DNA from 2 places in the Methylobacterium sp. J-043 genome. Region 2 is predicted to be linked to the other one. Evidence: riboswitches for the same ligand, from Rfam matches in the RefSeq annotation. Region 2 holds a riboswitch; the other holds the start of a gene.
What was found. A riboswitch is a leader RNA that binds a small molecule or an ion and turns the genes downstream of it on or off. The one in region 2 is predicted to bind cobalamin.

Region 1 (3,204 bases), on a different contig from region 2:
CGGTGCTGGCCGCCTTGAGCCTGATCGCGGCGGTGGTCGGCACCCTAGCCGCCGCCGCCGCGCTACGCTGGTCAGAGTGAACCGGGCGCGGCTCTCGGGAGGCTGCGTCCCGGTTCGCCGGATCTACTTATCGCAGCCGATGCAGATCCCGGTGTCGATTTTGTCGTTCTTCTTCTCCATGGCGGTCTCGCGATCGCGATTTCCCGAGCCACGAGTCGCACCGCCCGCCCCGGGAGGCGGCATGGTCTGACCGACGGCCGAGGTGTTCGGTGCGTAGATGGTCGAGGTCGGACCACCACCGGTACCCGTCTGCGCCGGGCCTTGGGCGGCAGCGGATGTGGCAAGGGCCGCGACCAGAACCGCGGCAAACGAGAGACGTGTGATCATCGGCAAACTCCCTTGGAGTTGGAACGCACTAGACCCCTGAGGGTTCATGCCGATCCACCGCCGGAAGTCGTCTCACCATCGGTTCTCGCGAGCACCGTTCTATCAGGATCAAGCTCGGCAGCGGTTCTCCGGATTCAGTCAGGCCAGCAGATCGTCGCTTCGCGCAGTCCCATCAGATGGGCTTCGCGGAGCCCGAACGAAGGAGAGGCATCGAACACCTCGCCCGCCACGCTCACCTCGCAGGCTTCGCCGAGAGCGCCACCGGCGCACAGTGCGAGGGCACGTGTACGGCCTTGCGCCTCCGCGGCCGCGACCCGGATCAGAAGCTTGCCGGCCAAGCGAATATTGCCTGCTGCATCCTCCGGCAACAGGCCGATGCAGGTGATCTCGTCGTCGGTCGCGTGCACCAGATGGCAATGATCGAGCGTGACGCGTTCACCGACATGGTGACGGGCCGCGGCTGCGAAGGCCGCTGCGTCCGCATGCGCTTCGAGTGCGTGAGCGCCGCTCGGAAGCAGAAGGCCGCTCAGGATGAAAATGCGTCCGACCCGCATGGAGAACCCCACCGCACGATTGTGACCGCGCAAACTTCGCAATTTGCAGGCCGAAATCGATCAGGGGACGGCGCATTCCGGGAATCGGCGATGTCAGCGGGTCTGTCCGGTCTCGGGAGCGTGGGTGTTCTGGCTGTCGGTCGGGCCGGTCAGCGTGAAGGCGAAGACAACAAGCCCTGCAAGGATCATTAGCGCGACGGGGAACACGAGCATCCAACGGGGCATATCTGGTTTCCATAAGCGGGCATTCGGAGCACCGAAACCCTTGGGCAGCCGAATGGCTCCGCCTGAGCTGCTGAGATCGGAGCCGAACATATGCGACAAATGCATGCCCGATCCGACGCGTCGGCGATTGCTTTGTGCACTGCAACCTGAGAAATCATGGCCATGCCGGATCGCGATGGCGTCGCGGTCCTGCAGCCCTTCTTGGGCGTTTCCTCCCTAGACTTCGGGCCGTCCTTCGGGGCGGCCTTTTTTCTTTTTGGCAGTCATGCGTCCCTGCGCACAGGCCCGATCCGCGATTGTGGATCGCCCCTCGCAACGGGGAACCCGGGGCGACGGGCGCATTGACCGATGCGCAGCCATGGCGATAGCTTGACCGTTGACGGTTCCCGCAAGGGATCACAAGGGAACGCGGTGGAGGGCTTTCGAGCCAGATCCCGCGGCTGCCCCCGCAACTGTGAGCGGAGAGCCCTCCATCACCACGTCACTGGGCATGCCTCGCCTGGGAAGACGATGGGGGACAACGACCCGTGAGCCAGGAGACCTGCCGTCAGCCGTGGTCACACGCGAGCCATGCCGGGCGGGGTGTCCCAGCAGGTGTCGAGACGCTGAAGGCTCGTGGCCCGCAGCGGATCGGCCTCGGTCGCGGTGACGTGCCACCGTTGCTGCCGAGGCCTCGTTTCCATCATGTCCCCCCTTCACCGCCGCTCCTGCGGCTGGTCTCTTCTGTCCGCCGTCGCCGCCCTCCCGCTCACACTGTCCGGCCCGGTTCGGGCTCAGGCACCGCTGACGCATCTCGATGAGATCGCGGTGCAAGGCGGCACTGGGATCGGCCTGCCTGCCAACGCGCCGGCCGACGCCGTCGGTGCGGAGGCCGCCGCGGCCCTGCGGACGCCGAGTCTGACGCAGTCCTCGCCCGTCGGCCTCAACCTGCGCACGCCGTCGCGCTCGGCGAGCCGTCTCGGTCTCACGCCGCTGGAAACACCGGCAAGCCTCGACATCATCTCGGGCGAGACGATCCGTCTGCGCGGTCAGACCAGCGTGCTGGAAGCCGTGTCGCAGAACGGCACCGGCATCACGGCCTTCGGCTCGCCGGGCAATGGACTCGGTTTCTTCACCGCCCGCGGTTTTGCCGGGCAGAATTCGATCCAGACGCTGTTCGACGGCACCCGGCTCTATGTCGGCGCCAACACCGTTACCTTCCCGTTCGACACGTGGAACGTGGAACGGATCGAGGTGCTGCGCGGCCCGGCCTCGGTTCTCTACGGGGACGGGGCCATCGGCGGCATCGTCAACGTCGTCTCGAAGAAGCCGCTGTTCACGCCGCTCAACGTCGCGCGCTTCGGTCTCGGTGAGGACGGCATCGCCCGCGCGGCGGTCGACTCGACCGGGCCGATCGGCGAGTCGCTCGCCTACCGCCTCAATGTCAGCGGCAACCGTGCCGACGGCTGGATCACGCCGGAGGGCGACTTCCGCAACCTCGCGGTCTCGGGCGCACTGACGCTCCAGGCGAATCCGGATCTGGCCTTCACGCTCAGCCACGATCTCGGCTACCAGGAGCCCACCCGCTACTGGGGCTCGCCGCTGGTGAACGGGCGTGTCCCCGACGCCATCCGCTTCAACAACTACAACGTCCGCGATTCGAAGATCGCCTGGACCGACAACTGGACGCAGTTCCGGACGGAGTGGACCCCCTCGGCCGACGTGACGGTGCGCAACACCGCCTACCGCCTTCAAAGCCGCCGGCATTGGCGCGACGTCGAGCAGTACCGCTTCAACCCGACAACCGGCCTCGTCGACCGCTCCGACTATCTTGAAATCTACCACAGCCAGGAACAGGTCGGGAATCGGTTCGACGCGACGTTCCGCGGTTCCCTTTTCGGGTTGGCCAACACCTTCTCGGCCGGCTTCGACGTGAACCACGTAAGCTTCCGGCACACCAACAACTTCACCTTCTCCGAAACGCCGTCGAGCGTGCCCCTGAACAACTACGATCCCGGCTTCTTCCCGCCGGAGGGGCGGGCGAGCCCGGCCTACGCCA
Region 2 (3,204 bases):
TCAGCGCCGGCACGAAGTCGTCGGCGACCGTGCAGCAGATGCAGCCGTTGGGCAGCTCCACCACCGAATCCTCGTTGCAGCCCTCGATGCCGCAGGCGGCGAGGAACGAGCCGTCGAAGCCGAGATCGCCGAACTCGTTGACGATGATCGCGAGCCGGCGCCCGCGGGCGTTCTCGACGGTGTGGCGCACGAGCGTCGTCTTGCCGGCCCCGAGGAAGCCGGTGACGATGGTGCAGGGAATCTTTTCGACGAGGCTCATGATGGGGTCTCCCCTCGGGCCGCCTTGAGCGGCGGGATGCGGGCCACGACGCCCTTGCGAAACGCCTCCGGCCGCTCGCGCCAGGGCACGACGCCGTCGGGGGTTTCGAGGTAGCGGCGCAGACCCGCCAGGATGGTGTGGGCGGCGGTATCGGGGTCTTCGAGCGCGTCGAAGTCGCCGTAGACGTAGGTCCAGCGGTTCGGTGAGGCGACCGCCACGGTGCAGGGCCGCTTACAGACCGAGAGGCACTCGGCCCCCTCGATCGTCAGGCCCGGCACGGGCGCGCGCCCGGCCTCCGCATGCAAGGCGGCCAGCAGCCTGGCCCCGGCGCGCGGCTCGGAGGCATCGCCCGCCGCGCGGCAGGTGGTGCAGACCGACAGGATGGCGGTGTCCGAATCAGGCATTCGCGCGGGCACCCGCCTCGCGGCCGAACAGGCCCCAGGCCCAGCCATAGGCCAGCCCGATCACCGCCCAGAACACGAAGCCGATGGCGAGCGAGCGCGCGGCGAACTGCGCGGCCGTGGCCGGCGGCACCTGCGAGGAGACCGTGTCGATCGATTGCGGCGCGCCCGCGAGATGCGGGGCGACGATGAGGACGAGGCCGCCCAGGATCGTCAGCGGCACCCGCCGCACGGCGATCAGGTAGAGGCCGAGCCCGGTCGCCACCACCGTCATCAGCCACCACGCCTGGCGCAGCACGAGCGGTGCGGCGCCCATGCCCGGCAGTTCCGGCGGCAGGCCGATGGCGGGGGCCAGCGCCACCGCGAGGAAGCCGGCGATGCCGACGACGAGGCCGCCCTGCGGGGTCGGCTCGCGGCGAAGCGCTAGCATCACCGCCGCGAGCAGCAGCGCGTAGCCGACGCCGCCGACCAGCGTCGCGAGACCGGTGAAGGCCATGCGCTGAAGGCCCGGTGCGGGCTGCCACTCGTCGGCCTTGCCGTGGTCGTGCCCGCCTTCGCCATGACTGTGCTGGGACGGCGCGTGGGCCGGTATGATCAAGGCCGCGAAGGGGGCGTCGGTTGTCGGTGTGAGGGCGGCATGCGCCCCCTCGCCCTCATAAGTCTCCGCCTGAAGGATCAGCGGGGAGGTCAGCGCGAGCTGAAGGCCCGTCGCGACGACGGACGCGAGGAAGCCGGCGACGAGCGCCGCCGACAGCAATCGAGTGATCATGGAAGGGCTTGAAGCCGCTGGAGCGCGGATCAGTGGCAGGGGAAGTTCTGCGCGTGGCGGAAATCGTGCGCCGCGTTGTGCAGCACGGTCGCCGGAGCGAAGCCTGCCACGAAGACGAGACCGAGGCCGAGGAAGGCGGCGACGAGAAGCGCGCGGGCGCCCTCGGCGGAGCGGGTGGTGGCCTGGGTCTGAAGGGTCGCAGTCGTCATCGGGTCACGGGCTCCGGCCGCCCCACCGGCGGCGTTCGAGAACAAAACTTCGCGGGACGGCAGGTCTCCTGGCTCGCGGCTGGTGTCGTGCCTGCCGCCTTCCCGGATCACCCGGTGGCTCGTGGCAGGAACTCGCCGCTTACAGTTGCGGGGGCAGCCGCGGAATCGAGGCTCTTGGAGAAACCTCTCACCGCATTCCCTTTTCACCCCGTTGCCGGGGCACCGTCACGGGCCGCTTGTAACGCGGAGCGGCCAGCCTTGCAAAGCGCCATTGCGTGAACGGACGCCCCCGGTGCAAACCGGCGGTCATGACGGAGGCTGCACCCGACCGGATGACCCTGGTGCTCGGCGGCGCGCGCTCGGGCAAGAGCGCCTATGCCGAGCGGCTGATCGAGGCCTGTCCGGCTCCCTGGCTCTACATCGCCACGGCGCAGGCCTGGGACGAGGAGATGCGCGTCCGCATCCATGAGCACCGGGCGCGGCGCTCGGGCTCCTGGCAGACCCTCGACGTGCCGACGGCCCTGCCGGAGGCGATGGCCGCCGCGACCGGGCCGGTACTGGTCGATTGCCTGACGCTCTGGCTCACCAACCTGCTGCTGGCCGAGGCCGATCTCGAAGCGGCCACCGACGCCCTGGCACGGGCCTGCGCGGCGGCGGCGGGCCCGCTGGTGCTCGTAGCCAACGAAGTCGGCCTCGGCATCGTGCCGGACAACGCGCTCGCCCGCCGCTTCCGCGATGCGGCCGGGCGGCTGCACCAGCGGTTGGCGCGCGACGCCGACCGGGTCGTGCTCACCGTCGCCGGCCTGCCGCTGACGGTCAAACCCTCACGCGAGAATCCTTGATGACCGAAGACGATACCCGCCACCGCGAAAAGATGGCCAAGCGCAAGGCGGTGCAGGACGCCGAGGTCGCCTCGAAGAAGATCGAGAAGGGCCTGCTCATCGTCCATACCGGCCCCGGCAAGGGCAAGACGACCGCCGCGCTCGGCCTCGTGCTGCGCATGCTCGGGCGCGGACACCGGGTCGGCGTGGTGCAGTTCATCAAGGGCGCCTGGGACACGGGCGAGGCCCGCGCGCTGAAAAACTTCGGCGATCAAATCGCGTGGCACGCGCTGGGCGAGGGCTTCACCTGGGAGACGCAGGACAAGGCCCGCGACATCGCCGCCTGCGCCAACGCCTGGGACACGGCCAAGACGCTGATGGCGGATTCCAGCATCCGCCTGCTCGTCCTCGACGAACTGAACATCGCCCTGCGCTACGACTACCTCGACCTCGAGGCGGTGCTCGCGGATCTGGCCGCCCGGCGCCCCGACCTCCACGTCGTGGTCACCGGCCGCAACGCCAAGCCGGCGCTCATCGAGGCCGCCGACCTCGTCACCGAGATGGGCAGCGTGAAGCACCATTTTTCCGCAGGCGTGAAGGCGCAGGAGGGGATCGAGTTTTGAGTTCGCGCGTCGTCGCGCGATTCTGGATTCCAAACCCAATCTGATTGACGCGGCAAAGGGCTGCTCAGGGCGGAAAGCAGATGTTGATGCCATGACTGCGAGCGGACACGTCGCATTCATTG

Region 1: another riboswitch for cobalamin. It lies ahead of MKK50_RS11460 (TonB-dependent receptor); the one in region 2 lies ahead of MKK50_RS20755 (CbtB domain-containing protein).

What each region holds. Positions count from the first base shown of each region.
Region 1 is NZ_JAKSYB010000045.1:2,250-5,453, reverse strand. It holds gene ccmB (heme exporter protein CcmB) at 1-80, shown strand, start outside; gene MKK50_RS11475 (hypothetical protein) at 124-387, opposite strand; gene MKK50_RS11470 (hypothetical protein) at 522-941, opposite strand; gene MKK50_RS11465 (hypothetical protein) at 1,035-1,166, opposite strand; cobalamin riboswitch at 1,530-1,729, shown strand; gene MKK50_RS11460 (TonB-dependent receptor) at 1,851-3,204, shown strand, end outside.
Region 2 is NZ_JAKSYB010000063.1:588,799-592,002, reverse strand. It holds gene cobW (cobalamin biosynthesis protein CobW) at 1-259, opposite strand, end outside; gene MKK50_RS20765 (DUF1636 family protein) at 256-663, opposite strand; gene MKK50_RS20760 (CbtA family protein) at 656-1,429, opposite strand; gene MKK50_RS20755 (CbtB domain-containing protein) at 1,459-1,638, opposite strand; cobalamin riboswitch at 1,680-1,880, opposite strand; gene cobU (bifunctional adenosylcobinamide kinase/adenosylcobinamide-phosphate guanylyltransferase) at 1,947-2,480, shown strand; gene cobO (cob(I)yrinic acid a,c-diamide adenosyltransferase) at 2,480-3,082, shown strand.